Linked DNA regions of Methylobacillus flagellatus KT. The protein of the gene in region 1 interacts with the protein of each later gene in a pairwise test. Links are inferred from orthologs where the notes say so. Each region holds a gene or a part of one and is shown on either strand. Other genes may lie near its edges.

Evidence for each region. The genes of interacting proteins can lie anywhere in the genome.
Region 2: the proteins of acpP (region 1) and ybgC interact in binary tests that used the Escherichia coli proteins (3 or more experiments, as listed by UniProt). The link is inferred for Methylobacillus flagellatus KT from one-to-one orthologs.
Region 3: the proteins of acpP (region 1) and bioH interact in binary tests that used the Escherichia coli proteins (3 or more experiments, as listed by UniProt). The link is inferred for Methylobacillus flagellatus KT from one-to-one orthologs.

What each region holds. Positions count from the first base shown.
Region 1 is NC_007947.1:1,608,290-1,611,808, reverse strand. What follows is about bases 537-3,379. They hold acpP (acyl carrier protein), read left to right. Parts: upstream 537-1,761; coding sequence 1,762-1,998; downstream 1,999-3,379. Other genes in these bases: fabF (beta-ketoacyl-ACP synthase II), read left to right, coding at 2,039-3,271; fabG (3-oxoacyl-ACP reductase FabG), read left to right, coding at 912-1,646; fabD (ACP S-malonyltransferase), read left to right, coding at 537-883. Outside these bases: more of fabD, read left to right, coding at 1-536. UniProt on the Escherichia coli protein: Carrier of the growing fatty acid chain in fatty acid biosynthesis.
Region 2 is NC_007947.1:2,494,190-2,497,473, reverse strand. The notes cover bases 1-2,960. They hold ybgC (tol-pal system-associated acyl-CoA thioesterase), read left to right. Parts: upstream 1-1,255; coding sequence 1,256-1,666; downstream 1,667-2,960. Other genes in these bases: MFLA_RS11955 (energy transducer TonB), read left to right, coding at 2,762-2,960; MFLA_RS11960 (biopolymer transporter ExbD), read left to right, coding at 2,372-2,758; tolQ (protein TolQ), read left to right, coding at 1,687-2,361; ruvB (Holliday junction branch migration DNA helicase RuvB), read left to right, coding at 222-1,259. Outside these bases: more of MFLA_RS11955, read left to right, coding at 2,961-3,284.
Region 3 is NC_007947.1:2,312,477-2,315,799, forward strand. The notes cover bases 325-3,323. They hold bioH (pimeloyl-ACP methyl ester esterase BioH), read right to left. Parts: upstream 2,225-3,323; coding sequence 1,424-2,224; downstream 325-1,423. Other genes in these bases: bioD (dethiobiotin synthase), read right to left, coding at 325-555; bioC (malonyl-ACP O-methyltransferase BioC), read right to left, coding at 552-1,427; bioF (8-amino-7-oxononanoate synthase), read right to left, coding at 2,221-3,323. Outside these bases: more of bioD, read right to left, coding at 1-324. UniProt on the Escherichia coli protein: The physiological role of BioH is to remove the methyl group introduced by BioC when the pimeloyl moiety is complete. It allows to synthesize pimeloyl-ACP via the fatty acid synthetic pathway through the hydrolysis of the ester bonds of pimeloyl-ACP esters.

The DNA of each region.
Region 1 (3,519 bases):
CATGATGCAGGGGTTTGGCGATCTTGCTGTGATTAAGGATACATTCGTCGAGGCTTCCGATGTGCTTGGCGTCGATTTTTGGCGCATGGCAACAGAGCCTAACGATGCGCTCAATCAGACTGCCAATACGCAGCCACTGATGCTGGCTGCCGGCGTTGCGACATGGCGCGCGTGGCAATCCCAAGGTGGGCCCTTGCCAACCGTGCTAGCTGGCCATAGCCTGGGTGAATACACTGCGTTGGTTGCGGCCGGCATCGTGTCCTATGAGGCTGCATTGCCTTTGGTGCGTTTCCGGGCCGACGTCATGCAGCGCGCCGTGGCAGAAGGTGTGGGTGCCATGGCGGCCGTGCTTGGGTTGGGCGATGATGCTGTTCGCGCAGCCTGTATCGAGGCCGCGCAAGGAGAGGTGCTGGAAGCAGTCAATCTGAACTCCCCGGGTCAGGTCGTGATCGCGGGGCACAAGGCTGCGGTTGAGCGTGGTATTGAGGCTGCCAAGGCGAAAGGCGCCAAACGCGCCTTGCTGCTGCCGGTCAGCGTACCGTCCCATTGTGCCCTCATGAAGCCTGCGGCAGACGAGCTGGCCGAGTATCTCAAGGATGTGGATTTCGCATCCGCCCAAATCCCGGTACTGCATAATGCAGATGTGGCTGCGTATGACGATGCGACCAAGGTCAAGGATGCTCTGGTGCGCCAGTTGTACAGCCCTGTGCGTTGGGTAGAGACAGTTCAAGCTGTGCATGCCACCGGAGTGACGGCCAGTGCGGAGTGCGGCCCTGGCAAAGTATTGGCCGGGCTGGTCAAGCGTACGGTCGCCGAGCTGCCATGCATCGCATTGGTCAATCAAGAAGCCCTGGCAGAAGCCATGGCGCAATTCAATCAATAAGTATTTAAGTATTAAAGAGGAGGCCGTCATGTTGGAAGGACAAGTTGCCCTAGTCACCGGCGCCAGCCGTGGGATTGGCGCCGCCATTGCGCAGGAGCTGGCAAAACAGGGCGCCAAGGTAGTCGGCACCGCGACCAGCGAGTCCGGCGCTGCCAATATTACGCAGTCGTTGAGCGCCCACGGCGGCATCGGATTAGCGCTTGATGTCAACGACGCCGGGCAGGTCGAGGCTGTATTGAAGAATATTGCCGGCCAGTTTGGCGATGTCACCATCCTGGTGAATAATGCGGGCATCACGCGCGATACCTTGTTGATGCGTATGAAAGACGAGGATTGGGATGCCGTGATCGCGACCAACCTGACATCCGTCTACCGGATGTCGCAAGCGGTGCTGCGCCCGATGATGAAGGCAAGAAGTGGCCGTATCATCAATATCTCTTCGGTGGTAGGCCATATGGGCAACCCCGGCCAGGCCAACTATGCTGCGGCCAAGGCCGGCATGGCAGGATTCACACGCTCGCTGGCGGCAGAGGTCGGCAGCCGTGGTATTACAGTTAACTGTGTAGCGCCCGGCTTCATCGATACCGATATGACGCGGGAACTGCCTGATAATGTCCGCGAGGAATTATTGAAGCGCGTGCCGGCAGGGCGCTTTGGCGATGTAAAGGATATTGCGGCAGCTGTTGCCTTTCTGGCGTCACCAGCAGCTGGCTACATTACTGGGGAAACCCTGCATGTGAATGGTGGCATGTACATGGCGTAATGCCTTACATGATGGCCTATGCCCGCTAGTCATTCTGTTTTTTGAATTCCTCGGGACTTTTGATAGAATAGCCCGAGCTTTTTTAAGCGACTTAAACTTGAAAGGAATAATTTAGATGTCTGACATCGAACAACGCGTTAAAAAGATCGTTTCCGAGCAACTTGGTGCAAACGAGGCTGACGTCAAGAACGAATCCTCCTTTGTTGACGATCTGGGTGCTGATTCTCTCGACACCGTAGAATTAGTGATGGCGCTGGAAGAAGAATTCGACTGCGAAATTCCTGACGAAGAAGCCGAAAAAATCACAACAGTTCAGCAAGCGATTGATTACGTCAACGCAAACCTGAAATAATTTTTTCTTTTCCATTTCTGACTTTTTTCTTGGGGTCGTCTTGTCCAAGCGTAGGGTAGTTGTAACTGGCCTAGGCGTTGTGTCACCAGTCGGTATCGGTGTACAAACCTCCTGGGCCAATCTTGTGGCCGGTCAATCCGGTATCACCAATATCACTAAATTCGATGCCAGCCCATTTTCCTCGCAAGTTGCGGGTGAAGTGAAGGATTTCGATGTTTCCCAATACCTTCCAGCCAAGGAGGCCCGTCGCATGGATACATTTATCCAGTATGGCATGGCGGCTGCAATCGAGGCAGTGAAGGATGCGGGCATTGAAGTGACTGAAGAGAATGCCGAACGCATTGGGGTTTCCATCGGTTCTGGCATTGGCGGCCTGCAGTTGATCGAGGATACGGACGAGATTTATCACGAGTCCGGTCCTCGAAAGATTTCGCCGTTTTTCATTCCTGGCACCATCATCAACATGATTTCGGGCAACCTTTCTATCATGTATGGATTCAAGGGGCCTAATGTCGCTATCGTGACTGCCTGCACTACCGGTACGCACTCGATAGGCGATGCAGCGCGTATGATCGAATATGGCGATGCCGATATCATGGTGGCGGGTGGTGCGGAAGCGCCGATTACCAAACTCGGTGTGGGTGGCTTTGCTGCCTCGCGCGCTTTGTCGACCCGTAACGATGATCCTGCCACAGCAAGCCGTCCCTGGGATGCTGATCGCGATGGTTTCGTAATCGGCGAAGGGGCTGGTGTCCTTGTGCTGGAGGAATATGAGTCGGCCAAGAAGCGTGGTGCCAAGATCTATGCAGAGCTGGTCGGGTACGGCATGAGTGCCGATGCGTACCATATGACTGCTCCCAGCATGGATGGTCCTCGCCGCTCCGTGGCCAATGCATTGAAAAACGCTGGCCTCAATCCCGACCAGATTCAGTTCGTGAATGCACATGGCACTTCCACGCCGCTAGGCGATGTGAATGAAACCAATGCGATCAAGGCTGCATTTGGCGACCACGCCAAGAACCTGGTGGTGAATTCCACGAAGTCGATGACGGGGCATTTATTAGGCGGCGCCGGCGGATTGGAGTCAGTATTTACCGTACTCTCCATCTATCATCAAATTTCTCCGCCAACCATTAACATCTTCAATCAGGATCCCGAATGCGATCTGGATTATTGCGCCAATGAAGCCAGGGATTTGAAGATAGATGCAGCGGTGAAAAATAATTTCGGATTTGGTGGTACTAACGGCAGTCTGGTTTTCCGCAAGATTTAATTTCTCACGGCAAAAAACTTAAAGGCCCGTGCACTCTCATGGAGAGTCGCGGGCCTTTATGCACAGAGTTGTGGCATATGACAATAAGATGTAGGCTTTACCGCTTGTTTATATGGACATTTTTATAAGTTTTTGATTTTTAAAAATAAAATTATTTGCCTAAAAACTGGGCGATCCAGAAAAACTGTAATGGTAACGGCAGCTTAGCAATAGTTTCCAAAGTCCATCCACAAAATTATCCACAGCTT
Region 2 (3,284 bases), 890 kb from region 1 along the record:
CGGTGAAATCCACGCGCTTGATGGTTTGCACCTTGCATCACTTGCCCTGCCGGGACAACGTACCTGATGAAAATATCGTGAACAGGCTGTTGTTAAGTCCCGGAAGGTTTTTACGTTTTTTGACCTGCAAGGTAGAGAACAATCGCAGGCTTTTCTGTATCATGCGCATATGCCGCTGCGCGCAGAAGCTGCGCAGCGTTGCCAAGCAGAATCCAACCTGAATGATAGAAACCGACCGTTTAATCGCCCCATCCACCCAAGGCACGCAGGAAGAAGCGCTAGAGTGTGCCCTGCGTCCTAAAGTACTGGATGAATACGTAGGCCAGGAAAAAGCGCGCGGCCAGCTGGAAATCTTCATCAACGCCGCACGTGGCCGTTCCGAGGCGCTGGATCACGTGCTGCTGTTCGGGCCGCCGGGCCTGGGCAAGACCACGCTGGCGCATATCATCGCCAAGGAGATGGGCGTCAACATGCGCCAGACCTCGGGCCCGGTGCTGGAGCGCGCCGGCGACCTTGCGGCGCTGCTCACCAATCTTGAACCCAACGATGTCTTGTTTATCGATGAAATCCACCGGCTTTCCCCGGTCGTGGAGGAAATACTTTATCCAGCGATGGAAGATTACCGGCTGGATATCATGATCGGCGAAGGCCCCGCTGCACGTTCGGTGCGCCTCGATCTGCCTCCTTTCACCTTGGTGGGGGCGACCACCAGGGCCGGCATGCTGACCAACCCTTTGCGCGACCGTTTCGGCATCGTTTCGCGCCTGGAGTTCTACACTGCAGACGAGCTAGCCCGCATCGTTCACCGTTCCGCCGGGTTGCTGGAAGTTGCCATACAGCAGGAGGGCGCGCTGGAAATCGCGCGCCGTTCGCGCGGCACGCCGCGTATTGCCAACCGCCTGTTGCGCCGGGTGCGCGACTATGCCCAGGTGAAGTCCGACGGTGTCGTCAGCGCCGATATTGCCGACGCTGCCCTGAAAATGCTTGACGTGGACAAGCTCGGCTTCGATGTCATGGACCGCAAGCTGTTGCTAGCCGTGCTGGAGAAGTTCGACGGAGGTCCGGTGGGGCTGGATAACCTCGCAGCCGCGATCGGAGAGGAGCGCGATACCATCGAGGATGTGCTCGAGCCGTATCTGATCCAGCAAGGCTACCTCATGCGTACCCCGCGCGGGCGCATCGCCACGCAGCAGGCTTACCAACATTTCGGGTTGGCCATACCAGGCAAGATCGGGACGGGAGAGCTCTGGCAGCAATGAGCGCAAGCACGGAGTTCCGTTGGCCGGTCAGGGTTTACTACGAAGATACCGATAGCGGCGGAGTGGTTTATCACGCCAATTATCTCAAGTTCATGGAGCGTGCGCGCACCGAGTTCCTGCGTAGCCTGGGGTTTGGCCAGGCGGAACTAAGGGATGATCTCGGGGTCTTGTTCGTGGTGCGCAGCCTTGCGCTACAATACCGCCGTCCTGCGCGCTTCGATGACGCGCTGGAAGTGGTGACGCGGCTCGAGGAGCTTGGGCGCAGCCTCATGAAATTCGAGCAGAAGATCTACCGTGGCGAGCTATTGCTGACAGAGGCTACCGTGGATATCGTCTGCATCGATGCGGAGCAGTTCAGGCCGGCCGTCATCCCGCCTGCCGTGCGCAACCTGGTCAACCCTACGTGATCAACCCCAATGGAGTTTGAATGAATCCTACTGAAGACATGTCCTTTATATCGCTGATCAGCGGCGCTAGTGTGCCTGTGCAGATCGTGATGGCATTGCTGTTGCTCACATCGCTGATCTCCTGGTGGTATATCTTCATCAAATTTTTCTCCATCCGCAGCGCAGATAATGAAGCCGAGGAGTTCGAGCGCGTATTCTGGAAGGGTGGCGATCTCAACCAGCTCTATGAGAGCGTGACATCGGGACGGCGCAGCACGCAGGGCCTTGCCAGTATCTTCGAGGCCGGCTTCAAGGAATATGCTCGCCTCAAGCGCCAGCCAAGCCTGGATGTCGGCGACGTGACGGAGGGCGCGCGCCGCGCAATGCGCGCCGCCTACAACCGCGAGATGGACGAGCTGGATTCCCACCTACCTTTCCTGGCTTCGGTCGGCTCGGTGAGTCCTTACATCGGTTTGTTCGGCACCGTGTGGGGCATCATGAACGCATTCCGTGGCTTGGCCAATATGGCCCAGGCCACCCTCTCCCACGTCGCGCCCGGGATTGCCGAAGCATTGGTCGCTACTGCGATCGGCCTGTTTGCCGCGATTCCCGCCGTGATTGCCTACAACCGCTTTACCGCCTCGGCCGACAGACTGGCCGTGCGTTACGAGAGCTTTATCGAAGAATTCACCAACATCCTGCAACGCAAAGCATAAGGAGGTTGTGATGAGCCGTCGCAAATCCCGCCGCCTGATGAACCAGATCAACGTCGTGCCCTACATCGACGTGACGCTAGTGCTGCTGGTGATCTTCATGGTCACGGCGCCCATGACCAATCCCGGCATTGTCGAGCTGCCGCAGGTCGGGCAGACGCTCAAGCAGGCCGCTGCGCCCATCGTCATCACCGTCAAGGCGGATGGCCGCGCCGAGATCGAAGGCAAGGTCATGGAACGCGACCAGCTGTTGTTTGAGGTTAAGACCCAGGTCGAGAAGAACCCGGAACGCGCCATTGTGATCGCTGCCGACAAGAACGTGCAATACGACAAAGTGGTGACCTTAATGGACAGCCTCAAGCAGTACAAGGTCGGTCTTCTGCTTAAGCCAGCCAGTTGATGCATGAAAAAACGTCGAGCAAACCCCTATAAAGCGCGTGCCGCTGCACTTTCGTTGTTCGTGCATCTGCTGTTGCTGGCGCTGCTTCTGGTGTCTTTTGAATGGAAGACGCAGCCGCCGGTAATGGTGGCCCAGGTCGAGCTCTGGGAGAGCCTGCCTGCCGACAATCCGGTGGTGAAGCCACCGCAGCCCCAGCCTGTTCCCGAGCCGCCAACACCTGAGCCTAAGCCGGCACCGCAGCCCGAACCCAAGCCTGAGCCAAAACCGGAACCCGCACCGGAGCCACAGGCAGAAATCCAGGTGAAGAAGGAACCGGAAAAGCCCAAGCCGCCAAAGCCAGAAAAAAAGCCGGAACCGAAGAAGCCCGAGAAGAAACCTGACCCCAAGAAGCCCGAGCCCAAAAAGCCGGTGCCCAAGAAAGAGGATAAGGTCAAGCTGGATGAGCTGAAGAAGCTGCAGCAGGAGCTGCTGGAAGAAAGTTCGCAGCCCGCGCCTGCGCAAAAGCAGGGGCCGACACAATTGGGTG
Region 3 (3,323 bases), 700 kb from region 1 along the record:
CCCAGGATCCACTTGGTTCGCGACCCAGCCAGCCAGCGTCAGGCCGCGTTGCCTGATCGCCTCGGCTGTCAACAATGCATGATTGATGCATCCCAGGCGCATGCCGACCACCAGAATCACCGGCAAACCAAGCTTGGCAGCAAGGTCGGCCATATCATGCTGCTCATCCAACGGCACATAGAAACCGCCCGCGCCCTCGACGATCACGACATTCGCTTGCGCCTGCAAACGCCTGAAGGCAGCTGCAATAGGCTCCAGATCGATCCGCACGCCTGCCTGTTTGGCGGCGATATGCGGTGCAATCGCCGGCTCGAAGGCATAGGGGTTGATATCGGATAATGGTAAATCGACATTGCTGGCCGCCAATAGCTGCGTAACGTCTTCTGAAATCAATCGCCCGTCACGTCGCTCGCAGCCGGAAGCAACAGGTTTCATGCCTACGCTGCGCAAGCCACGCGCTGAAAACTGTCGCACCAGCATACTACTGACCATGGTCTTTCCGACGCCCGTATCGGTGCCAGTGACGAACCAGGCCTGTTGACGGTTGCTACTCAACGCGGCCTCCTCGGGTGCACAGTCACCGTGGCAAGCCCCGCCTGTTTGGGCTGGGGTTTCCAGGCATGTCCGTAGACTACCTCATAGGTTGCGGGCAATTTACCTTCATGGCGGAATTGCTCGTATGCCTCGGTCAAGCGGTTGAGGAATCCGCGTCCCAGCAGGCCGCGTGGGCGCCCCGTTGCAGCATTGTGCGCGCCGATGGCCTTGAGGTCGCGCATGACGGAGAGGACGTCGTCATAGGTGAGAACGAAATGCTCCACGTCGAGCACAGGATCGGAAAAACCGGCGCGCACCAGGGCGTCGCCGATATCGTGCATATCGATGAAACGGCTGACATGGACATGGTCGCCCCCCGACGCTGCACGCAATTCCTTTAGCGTATCCGGCCCGAAGGTGCTGAACATGAGCAGGCCCTCCGGTCGCAATACGCGCGCCATTCCCGCAAAAGCACTGTCAAGGTCGTTGCACCACTGAATCGCCACATTCGACCAAACCAAGTCGACGCTGGCATCTTTCAGTGGAAGCTGTTCGATATCCGCACACAATGCGGCAGGCCGCCTTTGCCCCGGCATCGGCAATACACGCTTGATCCATGGATAGTGCGCCAACGTCTGCTGCAACATACCCATGGCAATATCCAGCGAGATGATGTCGCTACCGCGATAGCGCTTGCCCAATGCCACACTGGCGTGGCCGGTGCCGCAGCCTGCATCCAGGATGACGCCGGGCGTGATCTTCACCAGCTCCAGGCGTTGCAACATGCGCTCGCGCACTTCGCGCTGCAATATCGCGGCAGCGTCGTAACTGCCTGCCGCACGATCAAACGACGCACGCACCCTGGCCTTGTCGATCAAATACCCGTCGCTCATCGTGCACTACCTGGGTTAGGTTGGAAAAAGTCACATACGCTGTCGATGAACTGCGCCGTATGTGAGAGGAAAGGCGCGTGGCCTGCGCCCGCGATCACGCGCAGGCTGGCATGCTGCAAATGTCGGGCCAGCCAATGGGCAGCCTGCACTGGCGCGAGGCTGTCGCGATCGCCGTGGACCAGCAACACAGGTTGCTGCAATGCAGACAGCTCAGGACGCAAGTCGTTCTGCAACAACACGTCAAGCGCGGATTCGAGCGCCAACGGTGCTGGCGCAGGGCGATCGGACAGCGACCGGCGTAACTCCTTGATGGTGGCGCGCGCGTCCCGGGCTCCCATGCATTGTAATGTCAGGAACTTGATCAGGGTGTTGGCATAATCCTCACCCACTTGTTGCGCGAATTTCTGAAACACGGGGGCAGCGATGCCGTATTCCCATGGCTGGGCATGCCCCGGCTCGGTATTGATGAAGCGCGGCGTGCTCCCTACCAGCGCCAGGCGCCGCACCCGCGCAGGCTGGCTCAAAGCCAGCCGCATGGCAACCAGGCCGCCCAATGACCAGCCGACGATATCGGCATGCGCAGGCAAGGCAGGCAGCAGCGAAGCCACCATTTCGTCGAGATTACTCGCGATCACCTCCTGACTCAGGCCCATGCCGGGCAAGTCCAGGACATGGACTTCGAAGGACTTGGCCAGCCTTTTAGCCACCGGTTGCCACACGCCACCATGCATGCCCCAGCCATGAATCAGCGCTACAGGTTGGCCTTTGCCGACGATATCGACATGAATACCGCTCATGCCTCCTCCAGTCTATGCAAGATGTCCAGCAATCGCTGGACATCTTCATGCGTATGCGCTGCTGATAGCGATATCCTTAGTCTTGCCGTGCCCCTGGGTACAGTGGGTGGGCGGATAGCAGGGACCAGCACGCCATGCTCAAGCAAACGCTTGCTTACCTGCACCGCCTCTTCATTGCTGCCGATGACCACGGGCTGTATCGCAGTCTCGGATGCCATTAACTGCCAGCGCTGCAATCGGCATGACGCCCTGAAATCTGCGATCAAGGCACGCAGATGGGCACGGCGTGCATGATCGTGTTCGATCAATTGCACGCCGGCCATTGCAGCAGCCGCCACTGGCGCCGGGCTCGCTGTGGTGTAGATATAGGGCCGCGCAGTCTGCATGAGGTATTCCGTCAAAATTGTCGGTCCGGCCACGAATGCGCCCGCCGCCCCTGCCGCCTTGCCCAAGGTCGCCATATAGATGATGCGCGGCGAATCCAACCCGAAGTGTTCCAGCACGCCGCGACCATGGGCGCCCAACACGCCAAAGCCATGGGCATCATCCAGCATGAGGTAGGCATCGTATCGCTCGCAGAGCGATAGCAATGCCGGGACGGGCGCCAGGTCGCCATCCATGCTGAACACGGCATCGGCCACCACCAGCTTGCGCCTGGCCTGACTTTGCGCCAGCAAGCGCTCGAGCCCTGTCAAATCGTTGTGTGCGTAACGCTTGAGCTCGGCACGCGACAGCAAGGCCGCATCATTGAGCGAGGCATGATTGAGCTTGTCGGCAAAGATGGCGTCCTGGCGTCCGCACAGCGCAGTGATAATGCCCAGGTTCGCCATGTAGCCGGTGGTGAACAGCAGGACACCGGGCAAGCCCATGAAAGTCTGTAGCGCATGCTCAAGCGCCTCGTGCGCCTGCTGATGCCCAGAGACAAGGTGAGATGCACCAGTCCCTGCGCCAGTCGTCACAGCACAATCCCGCATTGCAGAAATCAAGGATGGATGAGAAGCCAGACCAAGGTAGTCGTTGCTGCAAAACGAAAGCAAGCGCTTACCTTCGATCTCGACATACACGCCCTGCATACCGTGAAGCACGCGGCGCTGGCGCA